DNA from 2 places in the Ornithinibacillus liuyingii genome. Region 1 is predicted to be linked to the other one. Evidence: riboswitches for the same ligand, from Rfam matches in the RefSeq annotation. Region 1 holds a riboswitch; the other holds the start of a gene.
What was found. A riboswitch is a leader RNA that binds a small molecule or an ion and turns the genes downstream of it on or off. The one in region 1 is predicted to bind thiamine pyrophosphate.

Region 1 (20,076 bases):
GGTGGAAGTGAGTCACAGGAGTTTCAATCCTACCTAAAGACAGTAGAAGATGAAATGAAAGAGTTAACGACAATTGTTCAAGCATTTAATCCGGAAGGTCAGGGAATAACTGATGAGTTAGCTAATATAGTAGCAAAACTGGAAAAAACGATGAAAAAGCTTCGAGAGTCCTTTGCATTTATTAGTTGTTTAAGTGCACAGAATGTGAAGGATACTAACGCTAACCTACTGGTCGCCAAACGAAGTGATTTAGGCGCGAAGATGGGAACGATACATACTACGTTAAATCAAAAACTTGCATCTATTCCGGACTCGGAATGGGGAGAACTACTACAGCATACATCATTACAAGAGGTAGCTTTTGTACTTGATGAAACAAGATCACAAGCAAAAGAGATGCTTCCAAAGGAACAAGAAGTGCTAATTAATGATTTAGCGGTTGATGGTTATAATGCTTGGGGACAAATGTATGAAGTTATCGTAGGCAAAATGTCAGTACAAATTGAAGAAAATGGAGAAACGAAATTCTATTCTGTTGGGCAAGCTGCCAATAAATTAAGCAGCTCAGACCCAGAATTTCGAAAGTATGTATTTGAGCAGATTAGTAAAGCTTGGGAAGACAATGCAGATTTATTTGCACAAACACTTAATCATTTAGCTGGATTTCGATTACAAACATATAAACATCGTGGTTGGGAAGATGTCTTGAAAGAACCGCTTAAAATAAATCGGATGAAGCGTGAAACGTTAGATGTTATGTGGAATGCCATTTCAAGAAATAAAAAACATTTTGTAAAGTATTTAAATAAAAAGGCCGAGCTTCTCGGTAAAGATAAACTAAGTATATATGATATTAGTGCCCCTATAGCGAAAACGGTAAAGAAAGTACCATATACAAAAGCTGCGAATTTTATTATGGAGAACTTTAATAAGTTTAGTCCTAAAATGGCAGATTTTGCAAAGATGACATTTGAGAAACGCTGGATTGAGGCGGAGGACCGTGCCGGTAAACGTCCTGGTGGATTCTGCACTAGCTTCCCAGATAGTCAACAAACACGAGTGTTTATGACATATTCAGGTACTACATCCAATATCTCAACTCTTGCACACGAGCTTGGCCATGCGTATCACCAACATGTCATGAATGATATTCATGGTATGAATCAAAGGTATGCTATGAATGTAGCGGAGACGGCTTCCACTTTTGCAGAAATGATTGTAGCAGATGCTACAGTGAAAAGTGCAAAAGATAAGCAAGAAAGGTTAGAGTTACTGGAAGATAAATTACAGCGCAGTATTGCTTTCTTTATGAATATCCATGCTAGATTCTTATTTGAAACTAGATTCTATGAAGAACGTAAACAAGGAATGGTCTCCGTTAATAGATTAAATGAATTAATGATAGAAGCGCAAAAAGAAGCATATTGTGAAGCGTTAAGCGAATATGATCCGAATTTCTGGTCATCCAAATTACACTTCCATATTACAGGAACACCTTTTTACAACTTCCCGTATACATTTGGTTATTTATTTAGTCTAGGGATCTATGCTCATGCTACTAAAAGTGATAAGAGTTTTGAAGATGATTATATAGCATTATTACGTGATACTGGACGTATGAATGTAGAAGATTTAGCAATGAAGCATTTAAATGTAGACCTTACAAAACCAGATTTCTGGGAGGATGCTATTGCACTTTGTGTGAAAGATGTAGAAGAGTTTGTTTCACTGTAAGGAAGAACATTTGCTAAAAAGAGAAAACTAGGCTACAATATCAATAGCAAAAAAAGCGAATGATTTTTAGTCCACAGGGGGAGCCGATTGGCTGAGAGTGAACAATATGTTCAGACCCTTTGAACCTGTTAGTTAGTACTAGCGTAGGGATGGTGGCTTTTTTGATGGAATTATTAGCAATGTGAGCGGAATTCCCCCATCAGGAAGCTTCCCCTTGGCATTGCTTTTTTTGTGTTTAAAAATCGAAGAATATTGATTTTTTAATACATTTAGGGGAGGAAATAAAGTGAGTTCTAAACGCACATTGTTTATGGTTGAGGTTGCTGTATTTGCAGCACTAGCATTAATACTAGATCTACTGCCAACTTTTAAGATGCCTAATGGAGGTTCTATTTCATTTGCAATGATTCCTATTTTTATCGTTGCATTTCGATGGGGGCTAAAGGGAGGTCTGTTAGCTGGTTTTATATGGGGAGTGCTCCAATTAGCATTCGGTGCATATATACTTAACTTATATCAAGCATTTATTGAATATGGATTTGCCTTTACTGTTTTAGGAGTAGCAGGAATCTTCGCTAAGCCAATTCAAAAGTCACTTAAGGAAGGTAAAATTGCAATAAGATTAGTGTATATTACCTTAGGGGTATTGATAGGCTCTGGATTACGTTTTCTGGCCCATTTTTATGCAGGAATCGTTTTTTGGGGTGATACAGCACCAGAAGGTCAACCGGTATGGTTATTTTCTCTAATTTATAATGGATCTTATATGTTACCATCATTTATATTATCTGCAATTGTAGTCTTCTTCTTGTTTATTAAACAACCTAAGCGATTATTACGATCTGCATAAAAATTGAACAATCTGCTCACAACTAGGTAATCTCATATTAGAGGTTACCTTTATTTTTTTCTACATTTTGTCGTTTTTTGGTTTTGTTTTGAAACATAGTAAACCATCTGGCTCTATATATTAAAATGGGGGTGTTCCAGTGAAGGAATTAGTTGGAATTTGTAATCGTTGTGGAATAGAGATTTATTGTGAGAACGGTTTCCTTGATGGGCATCATGATGGAGGAGAACTACTATGCAAGTTATGTGTTCTGAAGGGAAATAAAGCGAAGCACATGTCTGCCGTTAGTTTCTAACTATAAGAATTTTAAGGACAAAGTAATCTTATCCATGAGATCTTCTTTTCACCGCTATTGTTAAACTAACATAGGCTATAGCACTACGGTAAGAAAGGAAGATGTACATGGAGCTTACTTTAGTCCATTGGTTATATGGTATATTTACGCTCTTAATCATTATAACGATGATTTTCCGAAAAGGAGTTGTACTTCCAACATTACTTGGGACATTTATTATAGCTTGGGTTTATAAAGGAAGTATTGTTGATGGATTTACAGCAATATTTAATGCCAATTTAATCGCGGCACAAGAATTATTTAGTATATTCCTCATCATTACTTTTATGCTCGCCTTACTCAATTCTTTAAAAGATTTAGGTGCTGATGTTCGAATGATTCAGCCAGTACAGAAGGTAATGGTTAATGGTCATGTGTCATTTTTTGTATTAGTGGCAACGACCTATATCATTTCTTTATTCTTCTGGCCAACACCTGCTGTACCATTAATTTGTGCTTTACTAGTACCAGCTGCTGTCCGGTCAGGATTACCAGCCATTGTAGCAGCTGTTGCTATTGCACTTGCTGGTCAAGGTATGGCTTTATCGTCTGACTATATTGTCCAGGTAGCTCCAAGCCTCTCTGCGACAGCAGCAGGAATTAATCCAGGGCTGGTTGCTGATAAAGCACTTGTCCTATCTTTAATAGCAGGAGGTGTGGCAATTCTCCTTGCATATGTAATAAATCGAAAATCTATTCGCTCTAAAGACGACCCTTTAAATAAAAATGAATTAACAACATTAAACACAGCTGAAAGTACAAAAAATGAAGCAAAAACGAATAATCTCACCAGATGGAGTAAAATCTTTGCCGTATTTGTTCCCCTAGCTCTCTTAGTCGTTGTAGTTTATATGATGTATAACAAGCTTTTTACCGGAAGTGGTGGATTAGTTGGAGGAGATGGGGCAGCCTTTGTTGGTGGGGTTGCGGTTATCTTACTATTATTATCTACAGTTGCCTTTGGTAGGCATCATGCATTGGATTATATTTCGAACCATATTACGGATGGGTTTGTGTTTGCGTTTAAAGCAATGGGACCGGTTATTCCAATTGCGGGGTTTTTCTTTCTAGGCAGTACTGATTTCTCGGGGAGTATTCTTGGAGTCGAGGAAGGCCCATCATTATTATTTGGATTAGTAGAATCCACACAAGAATTTCTTCCCCAAAGTGCATTACTAGCAGCGATCAGTGTTCTAGTAATAGGGATTATTACTGGTTTGGATGGATCTGGATTCTCAGGCTTACCACTTACTGGTGCACTTGCAGCATCACTTGAAACGAGTGGGATGGATGCAGGAACGCTAGCTGCTATCGGCCAATTAGGAGCCATTTGGACCGGTGGAGGGACGATCGTAGCGTGGTCATCCTTAATTGCAATTGCAGGATTTTGTGGGGTCTCCGTTATGGATCTGGTACGGAAAAACTTCCTGCCAGTAATCATAGGCTTACTAGTAATGGTTATGGCAGCTGTTTTTATTCTGTAAATTTCGATAACTTAATTGGTATCTTCCGTTGATTTTGTTACAATTTTATTGTTAGATAAATCAGTTGGAGGTATTAATGTGGGAAATCAAACAGTCGATATTGTAAAAAGTTCATTACAAGCTTTAGTAGATGACAAATCCTTTTTACCAGAATTAAGTGGGGAGCGTAGAAAAAAGGCATTTACGTCCTTGTTAGCAATCCTATCTACACCAAATCATGTCAATAAATCGTTTTTAAGAATTGCTCTGGAGAATGGGCAGGTTGTGCGAATCCCTGCATACCGAGTACAACATAACAACATATTAGGTCCATATAAGGGAGGAATTCGTTTTCACGAATCGGTCAATGAAGATGAGGTAGTGAACCTTGCTGCTCTTATGACATTGAAAAACGCCTTACACCAAGTTCCATTTGGCGGAGCTAAGGGCGGAGTCGTCATTAATCCTAGAGAATTTAGCGAAAAGGATCTATATGTTATATGTAAAAAGTATGTACAGTATTTCATTGATAGTTTAGGCCCAGATAAAGATATACCAGCTCCAGATGTTGGAACAGGAGAACGGGAAATGGACTGGATGATGGGGGAATATAAAAGCATTCGACCAGGGGAATCGTATCGAGGTAGTTTTACAGGTAAAAGTGTAGAAAATGGGGGATCCTTAGGAAGAAGAGAAGCTACTGGTAAAGGTGTTTACTATACGTTTCGTTATTTAATGCATGATTTTCTCAACCTTCAAGAAAGTTGGTTAGCGGAGCGGGATAATCCATTTGCTAAAACTGTTTTAGCTTTAAAAGATAAATTACTTTCGGTCGCTGTCCAAGGGTTTGGGAATGTTGGATCTGTAGTCGCATTAGCAGCTTTTCAATGTAATCATTTAAATAATAAAGTAGTGGCGGTAAGTGATCGTAATGTCACCTTATACAATTCGGAAGGACTAAATATACCTAGTTTAGTAAAGTATAGTTACGCAAATAATGGTGACCTTCCGAAAACAGATGAGATGGTAAAGTTGGCAGGTATAAAAGCAGAAATTCTAAATCGAGAAGCGGTATTGACAATAGATACAGATGTAGTATTCCTAGCTGCACTTGAAAATCAAGTTCATGGGGAGAATAAGAAGGATATAAAGGCAAGAATTATTGTAGAAGGTGCTAATGCACCAGTTTCAACAGAAGCGGATGAATATTTAAGTGCAAAGGGAGTCGTCATCATACCAGATATATTGGCTAATGCTGGGGGAGTAATTGTATCTTACTTAGAGTGGTTACAAGGCAGGGAGACCCAGTTTTATCAAGAGGAAGAAGTATACCAAAAACTATATGAAAAAATGAAAGAAACCTTTGATACTGTATTACCACAATTCTTCGCAGACCCCTATCCGCTAAGGCGAAATTGCTATATCCATGCAGTAATGAAGCTTTCTATGATTATGTATAGACAGGGGAAGCTTTACTAATAGTTGAGGAGGCATAATAAGCCTCCTCATCAATAATATGCTTACCTTAGAATAGTGAAAAAGGGGAGGATCACGATAGCAAGTGCTAGCAAAAAGGTTGTAATGGAACCTATTTTACTTTTGCCTTTCCAAAGAGTAATAGAAAATCCTATCGTGTAAACGAACATGATTATCATCAATAGCCAAATTACTAGCTTCATTTAATCCCTCATTTCTTCTATTCTCGGCAGTTCATTTTGTCTCCCGAATTTCTCTAAATTCAATTGGACAGAAACATTAATATCCATATCGGGGTACGTTTTCATCCAATCAAATTTCTCCCATTCTGGAATAGTCGGAAACTCTTTTCTAGCGATTAAAGACCAGTTAAAGGGCTCTGATTTAAATTCTTCCTGGGTCTTTTTGATAAGCTCTTTAATTTTATTTGTTAAATCCTCTTTTATGGATGATTCTAGTCTATCCTGCTTCGTTGGATCTTTTGAGTAATCGGTCATACTATGATTGGATAATACTTCAAGTGATATCGGAACCGTTACATCAATTTTAGGTGTATCCCTTTTAAGGTTCATGTCTATTTTTATTGGATTGTCCAATTCAATTTGTGCATCAACTCGATAGTCCTCGTCAAATGGATCTGGGAAGGTAAAAAGAAAATACCCTGTTTCTAAAGTTGGGTTAAGTAAATAGGTTAATTTAGTCTCTTCTATAGTTAAAGAATCAATCATGCGGCCTTCCTTGAAAACGGCAGAACCAGCAATTTGAGTTGTATTAGTTTCTCCCGTATAGTGAAACTCACCTGCTTTGATTTGATCAGGTTCTTGATTTAATTTATGTTCTTGAACCTTCTCGGTTGTTCCATACATACCTAAAAATAAGTCTGCGTCGGCTTCTGTAATTCGAAAAAAAGTATTCAATTCCGAAGGTGGTGTTGTTCCAAATATTTCTCCCACATTAAAAATCTTTTCGTAATAATCATGTGGTCTAGTTTCTAATAATGGTTTATTTGATTGTATAAATTGTGAGGTTTCTTCTTTTGTTACTAGGAATTGTACGTCACGTCTTATATCCATAGACTTAGCCGCATCATATATCCACTTTACGAATTCCTTATCTCTTGCTAGTTCTTCTGACACGAATAACATCCTAACAAGATCATAGGTGATTTCCTTGGCTATTACTATATTTGCAAGGCTTTTTGCTGTAATTAGGCTGTTAGCCTCAAAGGAAATTATCTCCCTAGGTGGTTCCTGGGAACTTGCACTAGAGGCTGCTGAACCTGTTTCTGGATTGGCAATTAAATAGGTAATTCTTACTTTATCCTTTTGATTGTCTACTTTGTCTATTCCTAGAGCAATTACAAAAGCGTATTCTTCAACTCCTCTTTGGTCCCAACAGCCAGTTAAGAATAGAAGAATAGCGAGTAGTAAAACGATATTAACCGACCTTTTGTTTTTTGCACTTTTAAATTCCCCCTTTAGCATTGCAACAACATACAGTAGGATAGGGAAGATGAAAAACACCGGTGATGTAAGAATGAATATAAAATCTTTATAATTGAACAAGGTGAAAGAAGGACTTTCTGGTATTAGGCCAAGAAATACAATAACAGTTGCCAGCGATGGGGTAACATACTCATAGTGTTTTATTTTAAAGATGTGTCCGAACAAGAACGCTACAATATATAAATAAATGGAAAACCTAACAAATGATGCGATAAGCCAAAAAGGAAGAAAGAATGTCTCCATATTGGTAAGAAAGCCTAAAGAAATAGTTCGAATAACTTCATGATAGGGATAATTCAATTGCATTACGGTATTATAATCAAAAAAAAGTAAAAAACATACAAGAGACACTGTTAAGTTTAGCGTTGTAAAAAATAGTGCTAACCATGTTCCTTTTGAGAAATCCTTCTTACTCTTTAAATAGGGATAAAGTATAAATAAATATAGAAAATCAGCTAATATAGATTGTCTTAGAGCACTCTCCTTTACTACTTCCCAGCTACTCTGTCCAAAAATAGGGAAAATAAATGAAATATTTCCATCCCAAATGGTGAGGATTAAAGCGAAAAGTAAAGTAACCTGTAAATAAGGAAGTACTAACCACGAAACAGAAGCAATTTGTTCTAATCCTCTTTTCGCTCCGTATGCGCTAACGGTTAATAAAATTCCATAGATAACTATTGTGGGAGTTCTAATAAAATACATCGTTCCAATGATATCTGTATAAATCGCTGTGTCAACTACTAAGGTACTAAATGCTATTAATAAAAAAACCAATAATAAAAATGTACTTAAAAATTTCCCAAATAATCGGTCAGAGATTTCTAGTAAATTCTTCTCTTGATAATTTCCCATAACACGTATAAGCAAATAGATAGGAATAATAGATAAAATACTATTTATTACCGGTGCCATCCATCCTGCGTTGTATAAAGGCTCAAATAATAAAACGGGAGTATTATCAGTTAGTTTAGTGCTTGTCATAATTAATACAATAGCTATATACTCTCTTATACCGATTCTTTCTTTTATTTGGACCATTTATTAATCCCTCTAAGCTTTCTTTTTTATGTCTTTAGATTTCACATAACCAGGCCGTAATAGTTCATTTTGAAGTATTTTTCTTAAAATCGTGTCACCGGATGACTTATATTTAGGCGTTAAAGGGGATAAGTAGGGAACACCAAATGACTTTATAGAAACCATATAAAATAATCCCAATGTAAAGAAAGCAGTTAAACCGTAAAGCCCTAAGAAACTTGCTGCTAACAATAAAAGAAATCGTGATATCCTTATTGCAAAGTTCATACTAATGTCACCTATCGCGAAGGAGCTTAAGCCCCCAAGTGCAACAATGATGACAACGATTGGGCTTACAATATTGGCTTCAACTGCTGCTTGTCCTAAGATTAATGCCCCAACAATTCCAATTGTTGGTCCTATTGGGCTAGGGACTCTTAAACCAGCTTCTCGAATTAGTTCAAAAGCCAACTCCATGATAAAAACCTCAATTCCTACTGGAAAAGGAACCCTTTCTCTTGTAGCAGCGATGGCCAGTAATAAGTCAGGAGGAATCATTTCTGCATGATAGGTAACAACTGCTACATATAAAGAAGAAGTAAATAGAGTTATAAAAAGTGCCAAAATACGGAGTACCCTAGTGAAATTCCCATAAGCAAACCGCAGATAATGCTCCTCTGATATGTGATAAAACGACCAGAATGTTGCTGGGAGTACCAGACAATCTGGAGAATTATCCATTAATAAAACAATATAACCATCCTCTAAGAAGGATGTGGCTCGATCAGGTCGTTCTGTGTATAATAACGTTGGAAAAATAGAGTATTTTCGTTCTTCAATATATTGTTCTAATAAGCTTAGATTCTGTATAGCATTAACATCCAATGATTGGAGGCGATCACGAACATTTTGTAGTAATTTTTCATTTACCAAATCCTTTTGATAAACCATAAATACATTATTTTTTTAGCGCTCAGATATAACTACAGATTCTACTAGTAGGTTTTCGCTTTTAATTCTTTTACGAATTAAGGAGATATTCGTACTTGCCTTTTCATTAAATGCTTCTTTTGGTCCTTTAACGACATTTTCATTTTCTGCTTTTTCTATAGCTCTTCCTTCAAAGTTAGACACATTATAGAGGTATGCTTGACTTTCTCCTTCTATAAATAAAGCTACATTCCCATTGTTTATTCCTGATATTATTTCGGTCATTCTTATTAATGTACTGACAGATGGAGAAGTAATAATTTCGTTAATTCCCTTCGTTGAATCCTGGTTCTGAAGAAGGGGGCTTAAGATAGATGCTTCGATATCTGTAGTATTCGTTATAGTATTAATGTATACTATTCCAACATCCTTATTTAGTCCTGGTATATGTAGATTGCGTACTACCACATCTTTGTTTGTTGGATACGAATATAAAGTCTTAAACTGCTCAATGGTTTTTTCTAGGTTCGGGTTTATTATGGAGTTCTTGATGTTACTTATTGAGTCAGTGTCGGTCAATTTCTGTCTACTTCTAGTGGAACGTCTAAATGTTTTCTTTACCATTCTATTTACAACTCCAACATAATGTTTATTAATACGATTCCACACCTAGTTAAAAATATGTAATACATAAAAATAAAACCCTTTTGGATTAGGGTTCTATTTTAGATAGGTAGATACAAGGTCAATCGCTTTTTGCATTTTTTCGCTATTGCGTTGATACAACTGCTTTGTCTCTTGATTGTTTGTTGAAAGGGCAAATAGTTCTAAATCAGCTTGACACTTCTTCATTGTGGCAAGTAAAAGTGGTTTTTGTGTTGGACTTGGTACGGTAAGTTTATCATCGTAAAGATCGACCGTTAATTGACCATCACTATCAACTTGACCAAGATATACATTTTCCATGCTAATATTCATTTTTTCTAGTTCCGTTTCTAACCATTTAGGATTTAAGGAGAGGTTAGCTAACGGTTCTAGAAGTGGCCTTCCATCCATAATAACCGTTTGTGGTTCTCGATCAGGTGCTACTTTTAGTCCAATGTCCTTGGCGGTTAATGGGCGATTTTCTGTCTTCGGTAGTACACTTAACTTTCCAGTTGGTTCTAATACGGCAAATTCTACATCTGCTACTTTAAAAATGTTTTTATCGCGAAGGCTTTCTAATAAATCATCCGTTGAAAAATGTTCCTTCTTTAAATTGTCCTCCATTATTTTTCCGTTCTGAATCAAGACAGTACTTTTACCTTGAGCAAAATTGCGAAATACTTTACTCTTTAATGCGAAATACTCGACAGCGTATGGAATAATAAACCACACAAACATGGAAATTAACGCGTAATAGAAAGGGCTATCTAATGTACTGACATGGATGGCAACAATTCCTCCTAATACTACTCCACTTATATATTCAAAAATATTTAATTGGGACAGTTGTTTCGTACCTAACCATTTAGTGAAAAGGAACAATATAGTGAGTAATGTTATCGATCTAAGAGCGATTTGAATCCAATCTGCCATCGTTTACTTTCCTTCCTATTGATTATATTGGGGTTCTTCTCTAGCTAGCATTAATACTTGTTTCTCTAAATCCTGCTTAATTTCACGTATGAGTGTTTCTGTTTCCCTATATACATTTCTTGCATTAGCTTCATTTGTTTGTGAAGCAAGTACTCCTAATGTTGCTTCAATATTTTTGATAGAAGCGTAGCAGGTCTTCACTTGTGAGCCTACTGTCATGGTTTCTGTTTCCTCCTTTATGAGATTATCCTTTCGGCTTAAAGATTAGCGCACCGATGAAACCAAAGATAATCGCTGCTGATATCCCGGAACTGGTCACTTCAAACATCCCAGTAATAACACCAATAATTCCATGTTTTTCTGCTTCTTGCATGGCACCATGTACTAATGAATTACCAAAGCTTGTGATTGGTACGGTTACACCTGCCCCTGCAAAATCAATTAAAGGTTCATATAGTCCTAATCCATCTAATATTGCCCCAGCTACAACCAGGATACTTAATGTATGTCCTGGTGAGAGCTTGAATACATCAAATAGAATTTGACCAATTACACAAATTAATCCTCCAACTACAAATGCCCAAAAGAATATCATGACTTATCACTTCCTATTTCGATAGATACTGCGTGGGCGATGCAAGGTATAGAATCTTTTTGATTAACACTAAGGGGGGAGTGGAGGGAACCGGTTGCAACGACTAATATTCTATCCAGTTCTCCCTTTTTCATAAGCTCTAAGAAATGTCCATAGGTTACCACGGCAGAGCATGCCGGTCCACTGCCACCAGCTAATACTGGTTGATCTTCACGATATACTGTAAGTCCACAATCAACAAACTTTTCATCAGGTATGTTGATGTCATTTTTATGCAGTAAGTCTAATGCAACCTCCCTACCGATATGGGCGAGGTCCCCAGTAATAATTAAATCATAATAGGAAGCATCGACATTACGTTCTCTTAAATGGGTTAGAATCGTATCTACAGCAGCTGGAGCCATAGCACCACCCATGTTAAAAGGGTCAGTCATTCCCATATCGATTATTTTACCGATAGTAGCAGATGTAATACGTGGTCCTTGTCCTGATTTTGCAACTAATGCACAACCAGCACCGGTAACCGTCCATTGAGCTGTAGGGGGTTTTTGACCTCCGTACTCGGTAGGATAACGGAATTGTTTTTCGGCTGCTGCATTATGACTTGAAGTACCGCTTATAATGTATTCAGCACCGTTAGCATTAATGATGAATGCTGCTAAGGCTAAGCTTTCCATTGATGTTGCACATGCACTAAACAATCCAAAATAAGGTGAACCTAATGTCTTAGCTGCAAAACTGGATGGTGTAATTTGATTGATTAAATCGCCACTTATAAAGAAAGAGACTTGTTCTTTTTCAATTGGACTATTCTTAATAGCGTATTGGCATGCTTCTTCCATCATCATTTGCTGCGCTTTCTCGAAGGAATCTTGTTCCAACCATATATCATCATAGAGAATATGAAAGGCATCAGGGATTTTGCCGTTTGCTTCAAACGGACCACCTACAGTACCAGTAGAAATAATGACAGGATTATTCTCGAATAACCAGGTGCTATGTCCAGATAACATTTAGAATCCACCCCATGTAGTCAAAATCGTTTTAATCAAAGCCACGATAAAAGCAGAGAATACACCAAATAAAATAACCGAACCAGCAAGCTTGAACATATTCCCACCTACACCTAAAACAAATCCTTCAGTACGATGTTCAATAGCAGCAGATATGACAGCATTGCCGAAGCCTGTTACTGGAACGGCAGAACCAGCACCTGCAAACTGTCCAATCCGGTCATATACGCCAAAACCAGTTAACAGCATGGTGATAAAGATTAATGTTGCGACTGTCGGGTTCCCAGCTGTTTGTTCCGTAAAGTCAAAATAATAGATGTAAAATGTCGTAATTAACTGGCCGATAAAACATATCAATCCACCTACTAGAAAAGCTTTGACGCAATTTTTTAAAACTGGACGTTTAACTTCTCGTTTATCCTGAAATGCCTGATACGTTTGTGCCTGAGGTGGTAAGTTCTTTTTCTTTTTATCTGGCATTTGTATCCCTTCTTTCTATTATGCTTATTAATTTTAGGTCTGCTCCTTTAGAAGCTTACTTATATGTTTAAGCTCTTTCTCAAGTTCTTTTTTCGTTATGTCGTGATTTTGTAATCTCTCTTCAATTTTTTCTAATTCAATTACAATTTTTTTGTCGGTTACTAGTTCAACCTTAATGTCCTTAAATTCTTCATCCATCTCTTTTGATAATTCTTTATTAACCTTTTGTAAGCCAAACCGTTCATGATGAGGTATTTCAATCGCTATTATAAGTATTTTATCTGTGTTGGCAGCTAAGACCCTTGTTATGTTTTCTTTTTTGGAGAGGATTTTCTTGGCTTTATTGGATTTAGATTGGTCGTACGTATTTTTAGCTGATATTTCTGTAACATTGATAGGATGATCTGAATTACGTTGGGTGTTGTTTTCAGGGTTACAACCTGCTAAAGTAACAATGAATATTATCCCAACTACTATTAAAAATGGCTTTTTAAGCATCTTTTTTCACCTGTTTCTATATTAAATGGATAGTGGGGAGGATATTACTCCCCACTAATTAAAAACCCTTATATTGAGGCTCTTCCTGCTCAATCTGTTGTACACGAGGCTCTACAGAGTTTAAAATGCTTTGGGTTTGTTGTGCAGCTTGCTCGTATAATTGTTTTGCTTGCTTATTTTCAGTTTGTAAAGCAAACTGTTCAAAGCTTGCTTGCACACTCTTTAATCCTGCAACAGCTTGTTTAATTTGACTTCCTACAGTCATATGAAGTTTCCTCCTCAAGTAGAAGCTCATTACCATTATCGTGACAGTGAGTTGAAATAGTGTATTTAAAAAAGGTGCTCCTCATTGGAACACCCATAGTCTTTGTATATTTAGTTTAATTTAACCACGTAAAAATCTGGTAACATGTTTTAGTACACCTGGAGCATGATGTCCTTGATTTCATCATTACTGTTTTCCAGTTCCTCTTTATAGGTAGGAGAGCTATCTGGGACTGATATTGACAAAGTATCTTCATCAATCCAATTCATGCTCGATAAGGTGAATAGAGATTAACAGGGAGATAAGCAACAATTCCTATTTTTTGATAGTAGACGTGTTTAGAAATAGTTATCAATTTGAAAAAAATTTGGTACACTGAATTTATATAGAAGGATAGAAGGGAGGGGACACGATGAAGACGTTCCTACTAAAACAGTTACAAATTGTTGAAAGTAATAACGAGGATATCGTAAAAACAGAAGTTGAATTAATCGATGGTTTAGTCATAAATAGAGAAGATGATAAAAACACGTGGCTTATCGAGGCACTAATCAATAAGAAATATGTTGCCTGGTTTGAAAATATGCAAAATACTCGTGACCAAGTTATGATCGAAGTGAAAATTTCAAAAGTGAGCAATGCTCCTGCAACATTCATTACCTCCATTGATAGTATAAACAATATAGGTGAGCATATTAATGTCATTTTTACTGGTACTATTGTTGATAAACGAAAAAGTAAAATTGAAGAAATGTTAGGTGAGCTTATTGAGCAAGGTTACCAAGGTGAAGAATTATTAGAGAAGTTTAAAAAGCTGATATAGAAGAGGCTAGACAGTATGTAGCCTAGCCTAATACATTATTGTGTATGATTACTTGTTTCATATGCCTCTAATAATAAGTCTACAATGTGGACTGCACGGATGGATCTAGTAAGACCTTCACGTTCTATTCCTAAGTTCATTTGGAGTAGACAGCCAGGATTCGCTGTTACAACTGTTTTTGCGTTTGTTTTTTTCGTTTGTTCCATTTTAGAATCTAATATTCGCATAGACATCTCAGATTCAACAATATTATAAATACCAGCAGAACCACAACATCTACTTGCGTCCTCCATTTCTACATATGTGACACCCTGAATAGATTGTAATAATTTTCTAGGTTCCATAAAGGTTTTTTGACCATTTTTTAAATGACAGGAATCTTGATAAGTTACAATTTGATCCGGTAGGCTTAATCGCTCTTTATGAAAGTCTAATTCAAGAAGGACACTAGTTATATCTTTAATTTTTGATGAGAATTCAGTTGCTCGCTCTTTCCATTCCGGATCATCTTTTAGTAAATAGTCATAATCCACAAGGAATGCACCGCACCCCCCGGCATTAGTAATGATGTAATCGACTTGAGCTTTTTCAAAGGCTAGTATATTTTTCTTCGCTAATTCCTTCGCTTTATTTCGTTCACCACTGTGACCATGTAAGGCGCCACAGCAATTTTGTGTATTAGGAATTACGATTTCGCATCCGGCATACCGTAGAAGTTTCATTGTTGCGTCATTTGTAGACATAAATATAGTATCCATTAAGCAACCTGAGAAGAATGCAACTTTCTTCTTTTGATTTTGTAGTGGAAATAGATGTGTTGGTCTACTCTTCAATTGTTTTTTCTTTGGTACAGTTGGAAGTACTTTTTCCATTGATTTTAATGTATCTGGGAAAAAATTCATAATACCACTTTTTCTAGCTATTTTCTGCAATCCTGACCTTTGATAGAAGCCTAGTAAACTGGTGGCATTGATTATTCGATTTTGTTTCGGAAATAAGTTGTGAAATACCATACTTCGTACAGCCTTTACAGGTAACGATTGTTTATTATTTTGATAAATAATATCTCTAGATTGCTCGAGTAGATGTCCATATTTTACTCCTGATGGACAGACCGGTTCACAGGCTCTACACCCTAAACATAAATCTAAAGAACGCTTAACATCATCATTTGGCTCGATATCCCCATCAACAACAGCTTTCATCATGGCAATTCGTCCTCTAGGAGAATGTGCTTCATCCATTCCTGATTCGATATAGGTTGGACAACTTGGAAGGCAAAACCCACATCGCATGCAGTTTAACAGCTCTTCATAATCCATTTTTTCTTTAAATTCGAGAGCAATTCGTTCTTTTTCTTTCGTTTTTATCATTTATGAACCACCACTCTTTTTCTGTCGGATTTAGCAAAAATTTTTCCCGGGTTCATAATATCGTTAGGGTCTATTGCTTCCTTGATATTACGCATAACCTCTATCCCTGCTTCTCCAACTTTTAAATGCAAATAAGGTAGTTTCATTGCACCAACACCATGTTCACCTGTGATAGTTCCTCCTAATTCAATTGCCTTGACAAAGATTTCTTCAAATGCTTTTTCCACACGTTTCATTTCCTCTTCATTGCGAATATCTGTTAAGCAAGTAGGGTGTAGATTTCCATCACCAGCATGTCCGAAAGTACATATGTTAACATCGTAACGCTTGGCAATTTGTTGGATGGCGCTTACCATCTTCGCAATTTCGGATCGAGGAACAGTAGCATCTTCTAAAATGGTAGTTGGTCTTAAACGAGCGAGTGCAGATAGCGCTGATCTTCTTGCAGTTGTTAAGGCTGCTGCTTCTTCAGATGAAGAGGCTAATTTTACTTCTACAGCTTTATTGTTTCGACATATTTTGGTTATATTTTCCATATCCTGATCAACTTCACGTTCTGAACCATCTTGTTCAATTAATAAAACCGCCTTGACATTCGTGGGTAAGCCGATTTGAGCAAAATCTTCTACAGCTTTTAGTGTTGGTTGATCTAAAAACTCTAGTGTAGCAGGGATTATTCGATTAGCAATAATGGCAGATACAGAACGTGCAGCAGCATCTAGATCTTGATAAAGTGCTAGCATTGTTTTTTTCGTTTCTGGTTTAGGGATGAGTTTTAAGGTTGCTTCCGTAACGATTCCTAATGTGCCTTCAGAGCCAACAAATAAGCTAGTAAGATCATATCCAGCTACATCTTTTGCTAATTTTCCTCCAGTGCGAATAATTTCTCCATTTGGTAATACAATCTCTAGTCCCATCACATAATCACGTGTTACACCGTATTTAAGACCACGTAATCCACCAGAGTTTTCATTAATGTTACCTCCGATTTGAGATATTTTCATAGAACTAGGATCAGGTGGATAGAAGAACCCCTTCGATTCCACCGCTTCAATGAGGGTTTTGGTAATAACTCCTGGCTGAGTCCTTACGGTTAAATTTTCTTCATCTATTTCTAGTATTTTATCGAAATGCTTCATTAGGATGACAATTCCCCCGTGTAAAGGGGTCGTACCAGCACTTAGGTTCGTGCCAGATCCCCTTGGAGTAATGGGGATGTTATGCTCGTTACAAAGCTTTACAATGTTGGAAACTTCTTCTGTATTTCGTGGAGATAGTATTGCATCGGGAAAGGATTGAAATCCTGGTGTAGCATCATAGGAATAGGTAAGTAAACTAGTTCTTGAATCCTGGAAGTTTTTCTCCCCGACTATGGTGATGAATCTTTGTTTCAGTTCTTCCGTAAACATAGGCTATTCTCCTAAATGTTTTTTATTTTATTCTAAAATAAATGCCTATGATTTAATATGGTGAAATATACAAAAAAATTTAATTATAAGCTTATTTTTTTGGGTTTTCATCCAAGAAGGAAAAAGCTATATAGAAAACAGCAATGGTATAGGTGTTTTTGGGATTCAGTCCTGTCAACTGCTCAATTCGACTTAAGCGGTAATGTAATGTATTAATATGGATATGCAGCTCCGAAGCAGTTGCCTTTAAATTTAAATTATTCTTTAGAAATACTTTTAATGTATTGAGTAAAGCCTCTTCTTTATCTAATGGGGACAGTACTTTGTTAATAAAGTCGATTCGAACATTATGACTAACTTCATCCAAGCAAGTCTCTAATAATAATTCATCATACGCTGTAATGGTATTAGCGTTTGTAAGAGATAGGGCTTTTGTTGCTTTTTGATAAGAGTCTTTAATGAAGAAAGAGTTTGATTTTGATCCAATACCAATTGAAAACGGTATACGTAACTTGTTTATTATGTAGCTCTGGAATGTTTCAAACTGTATTTTCAACGTGTCCAATTCGAATTTATCTTCTTCAGTTAATAGTACGATACGATTATGTCCCCAGCGAATCGCTACACACGGCAGTTTTAACAAAAGGAGGTCTAGAATTTCATTTATGACATCCTTATGCTTGGAGAAATCGATTTCTATGATTGAGCACCTTAAAGGAGGGGAGAGATGAATATCAAGTAGTTTACCTCTTTTAAGGAATTCTTCAGATGGTTGCTCCATTTGCACCCACTCAAAGAAATAGGCTTCCATAGCCCGAGCGTGCCATTCAAGTTCTTGAACATAAATATTCTCCCGTATTAATAGCTCTGTCATTTTCTTCATGAGTGATGCAAGAGGAATAATTTCTTTTGGATTACCAGTAATGCCGATAACACCAATGACATGATTCTCGATAGTTATCGGTAAATTAACACCGGGACGTATTCCTTTCATGCTCTGTAGATGGTCCTCTGTTAATATTGTAGTCGTGTTGTTTTTAATTGTTTGAAGGGCGCCTTCGTGGAAATCACCTATTCTAGAGCAGTCGGTACTTGCTATAATGATGGCTTGATTATTGACAATAATAATATTTTCATTGATTAATTTCTTTGTTTCGTTTATTATTTTTTGTCCTAAGGTAGGGGTTAATTCCATTTACACTCCTCCAAGCGTATGAACAAGTCTTTCCAAATGGTCTTTTTTTCGTTATAATTTTTGGATGTTGTACTAATATTTTATAGGGAAACAAGCGAATTGTCGAAAGTAGAGGAAAATTTTTAGAATCGTGCTATAATTAAAACGAAAGAACACTCTGAATAAAAGTGGTCTAAGGAGTCTGTAAATACATGTTTTTACCAAAATCATTTTCTAGGTGGATTAACACACTTTCACCAGTACGTATTATTTTATTCTTTTACATAATAGCTGCAATATTTTCTACTATATTAATGAGTTTACCAATTGCTTATAAAGACGGGGTAGAGGTAGATTTTATTGATGTCGTATTTACCGCAGTTAGTGCATTAAGTGTAACCGGATTAAGTACGATTACGGTAGCAGACACGTTAAGCACAACAGGTATATTTCTTTTGGCGTTTATTCTTCAACTTGGTGCGGTAGGTGTTATGGCCATAGGTACATTTATTTGGCTATTGTTAGGGAAGAAGATCGGCTTAAAGGAACGTCAATTAATTATGACAGACCAGAATCAAACCAATTTTGAGGGCATGGTTCGTTTAATTAAACAAATTATTCTAGTATTACTTACAGTTGAGTTTATTGCATTTTTAGTGTTAGGTACATATTTCTTAAAATATTTCTCTTCTCCTGGAGAAGCTTATTTACATGGTTTCTTTGGAACAATTAGCGCAGTTACCAATGGTGGATTTGATATTACTGGGGAGTCTCTAATACCATTTCAGCATGACTACTTTGTACAGTTTCTAAACATTTTATTAATTATTTTTGGCGCTATCGGATTTCCTGTATTAATTGAAGTGAAGAATTTCTTATTTTCCCGTAATCGCATGTTAACCCATTTCAGTTTATTTACAAAGTTAACGACGTTGACTTTTGCAATTTTAATATTTGTTGGGACTATAGGTATCTTTTTATTAGACGTACAGCATTATTTTGTTGGAAAAAGCTGGCATGAGTCGTTATTCTATTCGTTGTTCCAGTCTGTTACGACTAGAAGTGGTGGACTTTCTACAATGGATGTTAGTGAGCTTTCGGAATCGAATCATTTGTTTATGTCGTTTTTAATGTTTATTGGGGCGTCACCGAGTAGTGCCGGCGGGGGAATTAGAACGACTACTTTTGCTTTAGCAGTTATTTTTATTATTACGTATGCACGGGGTGGAAGTAGTATACGGATATTTAGAAGAGAAATACATGAAGAAGATTTAATGAAAGCTGTAACGGTTACACTAATGGCAATCTTTATGGTATTTATCTCTGTATTATTCATTACTACATATGAACCTTTTACCATCACGCAAATTTTATTTGAAGTAACGTCTGCTTTTGGAACAGTAGGGCTCTCCATGGGTATCACATCAGAGCTATCAACCACTACTAAAATTATTTTAATGACATTAATGTTTATTGGTAGAGTAGGGATTCTTACCTTCTTGTTCATGTTTAAGAAAACAAAGCGATCAGGGGATTATCACTATCCAAAGGAAAGA
Region 2 (10,747 bases), on a different contig from region 1:
TCAGCTTTCCTTTTAACCCAATGCCACGCCAAATCCGTGAGAATGTCGTTTGGATATTTCGATCTGCTAATACAAGATTAGCATTTATCTCTTTTGCCGATTCAATACCTTGAATCATTTCTTGTCCAGGATTTATACCAAATTGGCTAGCCATCCGTTTTTGAAAAGAGGAAATAGCAAGGTTCATCAATAGTAGTGTTGTTTTTCTATCTTTAATAATTTGAAAAATATCTGTTTCTTTCCATTTATTCCCTTCTGTAATGGACTTATAACGTTGTTCGTCAAGTTCCACACAGACGGAATCTGGTTGTTCTAGTTCGATAACTTGTTTAACTTGTTCTGCGCTTGTTTTGGATACATGTGCTGTACCAATCAGAATAATCTCTTTTCCATTTATCTCTAAACGTGATATATTATCTTCTGACATAAAGTACCTTCCTTTATATATCTATATAAAATTAATAATAAACTAGTTTGCTAAAAATTTGAAATAAATTTATTGTGAACGAGAAAAAAGAGGTTGTGACAACCGTTTCAAGCAAAACATAATCCGCATCCTCGTTCGCACCACTTACTAGCTTCAGAAAAATACGATGTCTTCACTTTCAGCACCGGGAGGACAGTAATCTATTCAAGGAGATCTGTCTGTGACCCGCTAACTTCTACGTATATTCCTAAATAATATAGTGACTCTATCGGATTTTTACTAAAACATATAGTAAAGTCTCAACCTCTTCGTTCCATTTATTTATTATTTCACAATTTCTGTCATTGGAAGGTAATTCATTCTCCATTGAAGCCATTGACGTTCTCTAGTTTTTCTTGGTAAGAATTGTCTAATGTCATCGATATGGAATCCTACTTGAAGTCTCTTTTCATCTAACATGATAGGACTTCTAAGCAGTCTAGGATGTTTATGAATCAGAGTTAGTAATTCTTGAAGTGGAAGGGAATCAATATCCACATCGAGTTCTTTATAAACTTTAGATCGTGTTGAGATAATTTCTTCCGTTCCTTCTACCGTTCTGCTTAATATTTGCTGTAATTCTGGAACCGTTAATGGATCCTTTAATATATTTCGTTCAATATAATTAATATTATTTTTCCTAAACCATTCTTTTGCTTTTCTGGTTGATGAACATGCTGCACCATAAATCATGACAGTCATTTACCATTCCCCATTTCTACTATTTTTGAAAACTTTGTCTTACTTTTTAATGTGTTGTTTAAAGATTTCAATAAAATGCCTTGGAGATGATTTCAATGTATATGAAAATACACCACGAGTTGTATGTAAGTAAAGAAGGCCAGCTCCTTCACCTCCTATTTCTCGGTAAGAAATATCTAATACGTCCTTAATTGGAAACTCGCGATGTTTACTCTGGATTTTGTCCGTATATAGCTTCAGATAGCGTTTATGCTCCACATCAACTTGTGTTATACGGTCTACCTTTCGTTCAATCTTAAAATACTCTTGTTCCGCTAATAATGTCACGAAATCCCTCCAGGGTATATCATACTTACTACTCCATTAAACGATTTTCTTCTTCTAAAAACTTTATAAAATGATTCATCGCAAAGGCCGGCTGCTCCTTGACTCTGCGAATATAGCGATCCTTAACAGCACTTGCTATTACATCACTTTTATTGATACGCTTAATGATATAATCCTCACTCACTTTTAAAATTTCTTTCCTCTGATGCTTCGCTTCTTTTGATAGGGCAAAACCGAATGCTCCCATTACCGCATACAAAATAAGTGATACGGTTGTTCTCGTTTCCGGCATAACCACTAGCAAAAAGAATAAATTAATTAGCGAAAATACAATGAGAGGAAATGCCCAAAATGAATATTTCGATACTTTCTTGATGAAAGGAGAAATCGTTTCGTTTAATTTATCCACTTCTTTTTTTATAAAGCTCGGCATATCTGTTACAGGTAAGTTCATTAAAAATCCCACCTTTTCATTAATTTTGTCTTCCTCTAAAAATCATGATGTATTTTATAAGCTCTAAGACAGCAATCAAGGTACTTGCTACATACGTTAATGCAGCAGCGTTCAACACTTTACTAACGCCTCGTTCCTCTTGATTCGCAATCATACCTAATTCTATTAGTTTATTCTTAGCACGCCTTGAGGCATCAAATTCTACTGGTAATGTAACAATCTGAAATAGTACAGCTGCTGAGAATAGGATAATCCCAATTCCTATCAACATACTACCCTGGGTAAATATAAACCCAGCAATTAAAAGAAATGGTGCAAGCTGTGACCCTATATTTGCAAACGGGACAAGTTTATGTCGCAGTACTAACATCGAATAATGATTCGCATGTTGAATTGCGTGACCGACTTCATGTGCGGCAACAGAAAGGGATGCAATTGAATTCCCTCGATAAACCGGTTCCGATAATCGAATTACTTTAGCAGTTGGATCATAGTGATCGGAAAGTGTTCCTCGTTTAGAGAGTTCTATTCTTACATCAGAAAGCCCCTCACTGTCTAGTATTCTTCTCGCAACCTCTACACCTGTCATGTTAGAGGAGGCCTTTATTTTGGAACCCTTTTTAAAATTTCCTTGTACACTAGATTGCGCCCATAGCGCAAGCCCAAATGCAATGAGTATTAGAAAATCCATTGGATGAAATAAAAACACGACAATTCCCCCTAGATGTGTCTCTTTTTTCTATAAGACTTGCCAATATCATCCCAGATTTATACTTATTAGAATTGTTTTTCAATATATATACGAAATAAGTTTGTGTTTTGTTGCACAAATAAGAAAAAATTTATTTCTTCTGGGTGTATCATTAGTATAAAAAACAAATATGAACTGAATATGAACTAAAAAAAATTATTTAATCCTATAATTTCGATACACTTTCTCCGTTACCTTTTTCGGATGGTTTAACCTGATAAGGGTAATATAGCCTTTCTCTATTACCTTTTTATTCTCGTTCAGCTGGAAAAGGGCAGCGATAATCTCCATCTGTCACCTTTTCCAACTTCTTCTGCCAAAAAAGGGCGCTGACACCTTCCCTCTGTTTACCTTTTCCTTCTCCTTCTGCTAAAAAAGGGCGCCGATAGCCTCCCTCTGGTACCTTTTCCAGCTTCTTCTACCAAAAAAGGGCAGCGATAGCCTCCCTCTGTTAGACTTTTACTCTCTTTCACCAAAACGATAACCTCCCGCTACTACAGTAGTTATACCTTGCATGCTCCATCGTTTAACTCCATCTTCTCTACACCTAAAAACAAGTACCACAGTGACAAATGCTTTTTCATTTGATATGATAATAGTGATTCATGACAAATGAATAGTAAAACTACTAGGGGCGCTCTAATGTGGGCTGAGAGGAATAGATTTTTCCGACCCTTATGGACCTGATCTGGTTAGTACCAGCGGAGGGAAGTAGTACGACAATTAGTCAATCTATTAATCTCAATCAATTAAGCTAGGTCCTTCTATGGGTCTGGCTTTTTTTGTGTCCCTTGCAGAAAGGAGGAACGATGAATAAAACTCGTCTCATTACAACGATGGCTGTCTTGATAGCTATTGGGACCGTTACTGCTCAGCTTATTTGGTTTCCAGCAGGGGTAGCACGAGCCTACCCTATGCAGCATGCAATAAATGTTCTTACAGGTGTCCTTCTTGGACCAGGTCCAGCAGTGATTGTCGCTTTTATGATTGGCCTGCTTCGTAATGTTCTCGGACTCGGTACCATACTCGCCTTTCCAGGTGGTATGATTGGTGCCTTTTTAGCTGGCTACTTATATAAAAGGTCAGGAAGAATAGGCTTGGCAGTTATCGGGGAAGGAGTCGGAAGTGGGGTAATCGGAGCATTGGCTTCCGTCCCTTTAGCCTACCTATTTATGGGAAATGCTACTGGCGCTTTTGCCTTTATGCCCGCGTTTCTTGTAAGTAGTTTACCAGGGGCTATACTCGGTTGGTTCGTTGTATCTCACATTACTAAGCTAGAAAATGTAGGCTCTATTCATTTGAAAAGGTAAATTAACTAAACACTGAAAACTACTAGGGGCGCTTTTGCTGAGATAAGGTATATCCTTTGTCCCTTAATAACCTGATCTAGGTAATGCTAGCGAAGGGAAGTAGTTGAGGCCGCATATATCCCTCACATATCTACGGTACTCTCCTAGTAGCTTTCACATTCTAAGGAGGAGTTTATCCATGTTATTCACAGAATCATTACGAGAAGAAAACAATGATATATTTCAACTTATTTTTGACCATCCCTTTGTTAAAGGAATTGGAGAGGGCGATATCTCAAAGGAAGCAATCGCTCATTATATTAAGGCAGACTTCGAGTACCTTAATGCATTCATGAAAATTTATGGGTTAGCTGCGTCTAAATCCTCTAGCAGGGATGATATACGATATTTCTTCAATAAAATGGAGTTTATATTAAAGGATGAGATTCATCCGCATCATAATTTTTGTGAGTACATTGGTGTTCCTTATGAGTCTCTCCAAGGACACCCACTACCACCGACTGCCGACCATTATATAAAACATATGCTGTACCATGCACATACCGGTTCTATGGGCGAAATATTAGGAGCCTTACTACCTTGCCCATGGACCTATTTAGAAATTGGCGACGAATTAATGAAGAGGTATCAGCCAACACCAGATCATCCTTTTTATCAATGGATTACCTTTTATAGTGATGCTCGTACGAGGAGTACCACAACAGAAATGCGTGAACGATTAGATAATCTTGCCAAAGAGGCGTCTCCTTCTGAAAAGAACCGCATACGTGATGCCTTTCGTAAAAGCTGTGAACTTGAATTAGCGTTTTGGGAAATGGCTTATACATGCGAAGAATGGCCATCAGGAAAGGTAGTGAAGCGGATATGACCCAAGTCCCATGTGCACTAACTATCGCAGGAACCGATCCAAGTGGGGGTGCAGGTATCCATGCTGATTTGAAAACATTTCAAGAACTGCAGAGCTATGGAATGTCCGTCATTACCTCGGTTGTTGCCCAAAACACAACTGGCGTGCAAGCGATCCACCATATTCCATTGGATATGATTGAACAACAGCTCGAATCTGTGATATCTGATATGCCTATTCACGCCTTTAAGACTGGTATGCTTGCTACTGTCGATATGATGAGAATCATTGCCAATCAAATTAGCAACCTCGATGCTCCTTATGTTATGGATCCTGTTATGGTTGCAACAAGTGGAGATACTCTAATTGAAAGCACTGCACGAGATTTTTTAAGAGAACAACTACTACCATTAACATCTGTCGTCACACCAAATATACCAGAGGCAGAATATTTAACTGGAGAGAAAATTACTTCTCTAGAAGACATGAAAAAAGCCGCTACAATTATTGTTCATGAGTTAGGTGCTAAAGCCGCATTAATAAAAGGTGGGCATTTACAAGAGGAAGCAATTGATTTTCTGTACGATGGAGAGCGTTTCTATTCCTTTGCTGCAGAGCGAATACCTAGTAAAAACACCCACGGCACAGGATGTACGTATTCGGCAGCCATTACTGCCTATTTAAGCAAAGGGGATTCCTTAGTTGCTGCGGTTGAAAAAGCAAAACATTTTATCACGCTAGCTATCAAGCACGCATCTAATCTAGGAGCTGGTAATGGCCCTACTAATCACTGGGGCATACGAGAGGAGAAAAACCGCTATGAACACGCAAATAATTGATACTGTACGAAAAAATAAACCTTTAATTCACCATCTAACAAATCAAGTCGTAATGAATTTCACTGCCAATGGTCTATTGTCATTTGGTGGGGCACCAATCATGGCAAAGGCTGAAGAAGAAGCCGCTGCAATGGCTACGATTGCTGATGGTGTGTTATTGAATATCGGGACACTATCTGCAAATGATTTACAGGCCATGATTGCTGCTGGAAAAGCAGCTAATCAAAAAGGAATTCCCGTCGTACTTGATCCAGTTGGAGTAGCTGCAACTCCTTATCGTTCTAATGCAGTAAAACAACTATTGGAAGAAGTGCAGCCAACTGTTATTAAAGGAAACGCTGGGGAGCTTGCTCATCTAGTTAATGTCCCTTGGCAGACAAAAGGTGTCGATTCTTTTGGTGACGGAAACATAGAGGAAATAGCCAGAAAGGTTGCCAAAACATATCAGACAACGGCTGTACTAACTGGGAAACGCGATGTCATTAGTACAACAGAATCGACTACCATAAATGGAACCGGACACCCATTACTAGCGAAAGTAACCGGAGCAGGCTGCTTATTAGGTTCCATTATAGCTGCCTGTTTAACAACAGATGACTCTCCTTACGAGCAAGCAGAAACTGCAGTAGCCTTTTATGGATTAGCAGCGGAATACACTGCATCGCAAGAACAGGTGAAAGCATCTGGAACCTTCATTCCTCATTTTATTGATGCGCTATCGATGGATGTCACAGCGCTTAAAGGAGAATCACTGTAATGCCTACTATGAATAAACAGATCTTGCGAAAATATTTTATAATGGGTAGTCAAGATTGCACTAGAGACCCTGTAGAAATCCTAGAAATAGCAGCAAAAAGTGGTATTACCGCTTTTCAATATCGGGAAAAGGGGTACGGTTCGTTAAAGGGAAAGGAAAAGTTGGAGCTTGGAAAAAAATTAAGAGCAGTTTGCAAAAGATATCATATCCCATTCTTTATCAATGACGATATAGAATTAGCAAATGCTCTAGATGTCGATGGAATACATGTTGGTCAAGATGATCAGCCTGTAGAGAAGGTTCGAGAAGAATTTCCGCATTTACTTATTGGCCTTTCGGTTTCTAATTGGAATGAACTAAATAATAGCCCTATTCATTTAGTGGATTATATTGGGGCTGGGCCAATATATCCTACTTCAACAAAAACAGATGCCAAAGCTGCAGTTGGTGTTGCATGGATTAAAGCGATACGTCATCAATATCCTGACCTTCCTATAGTTGGGATTGGCGGAATCCAGATAGACACTGCTGCCTATGTTATGGAGGCTGGCGCTGATGGAGTGGCCGTTATTTCTGCCATTACCCAAGCAGCTAACATTCCGTCTTCCGTAGAGAAACTATAGAGTATTATAACTGTAAAAGATGGTTCCATTCTAAACAGATGTTTGGAATGGAACCATTTCTTATGCCTTATTCTAATGACTTATTGGGATGTGTACGGTAAAAGTAGATCCTTTTCCTTCTTCACTCTTCACACTGATACTGAACTTATGGATGGATAAAATTTTCTTTACGATGGATAAGCCTAATCCATTCCCCTCTACCGACCGATTTCTTGAACGGTCCACCTTGTAAAAGCGAGCAAACAGATTCGGGATGGCTTCTTTTGGTATTCCAATACCATAATCTCTTACCCTAACCGTTATTTTGCCACCAATAATCTGTATAGCAATTTGGATTACGCCGTTTTCATCCGTATATTTAATCGCATTGGTAATCAAATTAAGCCACACTTGTTCCATTAAGTCTTTATCAGCAAAAATTTCCACCGGCTCTAAATCTAATTGGATATCAATATGTTTCTTCGTCCATTGCGGTTCTGTCGTTAGTACCGAGTTTCGTATTTGCTCATCTAAGCGATAGGAAACAGGGTTATAAGGATGGTGCTCGGAATCTAAAGATGCAATTCGTAAGAGATTATCACTTAAGCGAGACATCCTTTCGATTTCTTGGTAAATAATCGTTAAATATTCTTTTTGATTTTCCTGTGGTACCACATCATCCATTATTGCTTTGGTGAACCCTTTTATAGATGTTAGTGGAGATTGGATTTCATGTGATACATTGCTTACAAAATCAGCTCGCATCGTATCGATTTTTTCTAGCTCTCCAGTCATGTGATTAAAGCTATCAATTAGCTCGCCAACCTCATCTTGATGCTTACCCCGCTTTTTATCTACTCGTACAGAAAAGTCACCCTTAGCAATTTGTCGAGCAGCAATGGTTAATTTACGAATTGGATTTACTAAATATCTCGAAGCAAGGAATATTAATAAACTTCCGACCAATAACACTAATAATAGCGATATAAAAATCCCCTGCTTCATATCCTCAAATTCATCTTCATAATCAATTCTAGTAATAAGTGCGTAGGGTTCTCCCGAAACATATATCGGAACACCGACAATCCTCGCAGACCTATTGTTCTTATCCAGTAATACTACCGGATCATCAAAGGAATGCCTTAAAATTTCCTCAACGTCCTCCATACGAACTGGAATAGAGAATTTATCTTCCTTCTTAAAAAAGATATCCTCCCCATTGGTAATCAACACTTCAAATTCGATGTCATCAAATTTATCCATTAATTCTGGGATACTCTCTGGCCCAGTCATTTGAATGACTTCAGCTAGACCGATAGATATTTTGGACAATTCTTCTTTAAAGATGACTTCCTGATTTAAGGAATACGGTGTTAGCACATAGGACAGACAAATACTAACAATCACAACCGATATAAATGTACCAACGATCTTTAGATACAAGCTCCTAACCATGAATTGCCTCCAACCGATAGCCGAGACCTCTTACGGTGGTTATCGTGATATCGTGAAAGTGTTCTAGCTGCTCTCTTAGCCGTTTAATATGGACATCAACGGTTCTTTCATCCCCCTCATAATCAAATCCCCAGATTTTCTCAATTAATTGATTTCTAGTGAAAATCTTTCCTGGAGAACTAGCTAAGACCGCTAATAATTCACATTCTTTTCTTTTTAAAGTAACCGTCTCTTCTTCTGTTTGAACGACTAATTTCTCTTTATCAATAAGGGTGTTCCCTACTTTAACAATATTTTCATTGGTTAGATTATAACGCTTTAATAAGGCTTCTATTCGCAGGATTAATTCGACTGGATCAAATGGCTTCACTAAGTAATCATCGGTTCCTGCACGAAAGCCTTTTACTTTATCCTGTGATTCTCCTTTTGCTGTCACCATCAGGATAGGAATGTCTAAATAAGAACGAATGTCTTCTGTAAGTTCATACCCATCCACCTTAGGCATCATAACATCGACAATAGCTAAGTCAATTTTATGCTTCCCTAACAAGTTAATGGCTTCTTCTCCATCCTCTGCTTCCACTACACCATAACTACTATTTTCCAAATATAATCGAATTAATTTTCGAATATGTGCATCGTCATCCACAACAAGAATCGTATTCATCTAGTATTCACTTCCTATAGTATTTACTATTTTTAGTTTAGCACCAGTAATAGGTACCGTAAATCTCCAACACGTTCAAAAAAAGCCAAATTCGTATCAATATTTTTCCATAGATGACTAATACTATGAGAAACATGAAAAAGGAGTGATATATTATGAAAGGAAACTTAGTTAAACTTTTGATTGGAATCCTAATACTGTTCGTGCTTGCTGCATGTAATACTGATAACGCCAATAATGAAAACCATGAAAATCCTAATATCTCTAGTATAAGCACCGATCAAACTAGTAGTGAGTATCCACATACACAACCAATCAAAACACAAGATGCAAAGTATGAGGCTCGCGAAGCACCACAACAAGATCAAAACTTACCAGATGGAGACCAAGTTCCGAATACAAACAATATAACAGCGAGAACTCCAGCTCCACAGGGACCACAACAACCACAAGACAGGCAAGAATTCCAGCAAGCACCGCAACAGAATCAACAGCCACAGCGTGGTCAAGAACAACGACAAGAGGGGCAACAAGCACCAGAGCAGCAAACAACGGAGAATCATGGGTTAAGTAAATTTGAAAGCGATGTTGTCGCTTTAACGAATAGAGAAAGAAGACAAGCTGGGTTAAATGCCTTAGAGATTGATACAAGTCTAAGTCAAGTTGCTCGTCAGAAGTCGACTGACATGCAGCAACAAAATTATTTCTCGCATACTAGTCCTACTTATGGCTCCCCGTTTGATATGATGCGTGACTTCGGTATTACGTATCGTTCTGCAGGTGAAAATATAGCCAAAGGTCAAACGTCACCAGAAGAAGTAGTCCAAGCATGGATGAACAGCCAAGGCCATCGCGAGAACATTTTAAACGCTAACTTTACCCACATCGGTGTTGGCTATGAACAGAATGGAAACCACTGGACACAGATGTTTATAACAAAATAGTTAAAAGGTGTCACGAACGTATCGTGGCACCTTTTTTTGATCTGATTTGTATTATTTCGTTTATCCCAAACTATTTCTTCCTAGCCTTGATTATAAACGTCGCTGGAATTAGCTTCGCCTTGTCGACCGAATACCACCGGTGATCATTACCTTCCGTTGCTACATTGGGTAATACGACATCATCGATTACTTTCTCTATTTCAAACCCAACCGTAACAAGTGTATTTATGTAAGTACTTAACTTTCGATGTGGTATGATTACCGTATTATTCCATGCTTCATTGTACTCGGGACCCTCTTGTAAGTAGGACTTATCTAGTATAAATGAATCGTCTACTCGTCTTATTCGGTCATGCATCGGATGCTCCCAGCTAAAAATGAATATTCCACCAGGCTTTAAATATCGATGGATATGTGTCAATGTTTTCTCTAATTCAACCGTCCACCCTAAAGCATAGATAGAATACGCTATATCAAAGTAATCCTGAGGTAGTCCGGGATTTTCTTCCATAGGGGATTCATATAACTTTACTAACGCTCGCTGTTCTTGGAGTAATTCTTGAGCAGTTTCAATTTGCTTCTTCGTTAGATCTAATCCCCATAACTCCTTAGCCCCATTATTCCCC

Region 2: linked by a shared signal. The riboswitch ahead of tenA (thiaminase II) and the one ahead of thiT (energy-coupled thiamine transporter ThiT) in region 1 are both predicted to bind thiamine pyrophosphate.

The regions. Positions count from the first base shown of each region.
Region 1 is NZ_JBPWOS010000001.1:203,357-223,432, forward strand. Features, by position in the region: gene ACSKT4_RS01030 (M3 family oligoendopeptidase) at 1-1,734, shown strand, start outside; TPP riboswitch at 1,801-1,902, shown strand; gene thiT (energy-coupled thiamine transporter ThiT) at 2,021-2,584, shown strand; gene ACSKT4_RS01040 (hypothetical protein) at 2,724-2,879, shown strand; gene ACSKT4_RS01045 (hypothetical protein) at 2,987-4,402, shown strand; gene ACSKT4_RS01050 (Glu/Leu/Phe/Val family dehydrogenase) at 4,481-5,860, shown strand; gene ACSKT4_RS01055 (Ger(x)C family spore germination protein) at 6,061-8,403, opposite strand; partial or broken gene ACSKT4_RS01060 (spore germination protein) at 8,416-9,936, opposite strand; gene ACSKT4_RS01065 (DUF421 domain-containing protein) at 10,033-10,890, opposite strand; gene ACSKT4_RS01070 (DUF1657 domain-containing protein) at 10,906-11,109, opposite strand; gene spoVAE (stage V sporulation protein AE) at 11,135-11,485, opposite strand; gene spoVAD (stage V sporulation protein AD) at 11,482-12,498, opposite strand; gene spoVAC (stage V sporulation protein AC) at 12,499-12,978, opposite strand; gene ACSKT4_RS01090 (hypothetical protein) at 13,012-13,476, opposite strand; gene ACSKT4_RS01095 (DUF1657 domain-containing protein) at 13,535-13,741, opposite strand; gene ACSKT4_RS01100 (YwpF family protein) at 14,154-14,564, shown strand; gene ACSKT4_RS01105 ((Fe-S)-binding protein) at 14,600-15,934, opposite strand; gene glcD (glycolate oxidase subunit GlcD) at 15,934-17,346, opposite strand; gene ACSKT4_RS01115 (CdaR family transcriptional regulator) at 17,438-18,541, opposite strand; gene ACSKT4_RS01120 (TrkH family potassium uptake protein) at 18,733-20,076, shown strand, end outside.
Region 2 is NZ_JBPWOS010000008.1:103,339-114,085, forward strand. Features, by position in the region: gene ACSKT4_RS12270 (TraB/GumN family protein) at 1-427, opposite strand, end outside; gene ACSKT4_RS12275 (Spx/MgsR family RNA polymerase-binding regulatory protein) at 752-1,168, opposite strand; gene ACSKT4_RS12280 (hypothetical protein) at 1,208-1,495, opposite strand; gene ACSKT4_RS12285 (YwnF family protein) at 1,524-1,949, opposite strand; gene ACSKT4_RS12290 (zinc metallopeptidase) at 1,969-2,640, opposite strand; TPP riboswitch at 3,321-3,427, shown strand; gene thiW (energy coupling factor transporter S component ThiW) at 3,510-4,010, shown strand; TPP riboswitch at 4,025-4,125, shown strand; gene tenA (thiaminase II) at 4,189-4,878, shown strand; gene thiD (bifunctional hydroxymethylpyrimidine kinase/phosphomethylpyrimidine kinase) at 4,875-5,696, shown strand; gene thiM (hydroxyethylthiazole kinase) at 5,677-6,453, shown strand; gene thiE (thiamine phosphate synthase) at 6,453-7,076, shown strand; gene ACSKT4_RS12320 (sensor histidine kinase) at 7,149-8,510, opposite strand; gene ACSKT4_RS12325 (response regulator transcription factor) at 8,503-9,177, opposite strand; gene ACSKT4_RS12330 (CAP domain-containing protein) at 9,333-10,121, shown strand; gene ACSKT4_RS12335 (class I SAM-dependent methyltransferase) at 10,192-10,747, opposite strand, start outside.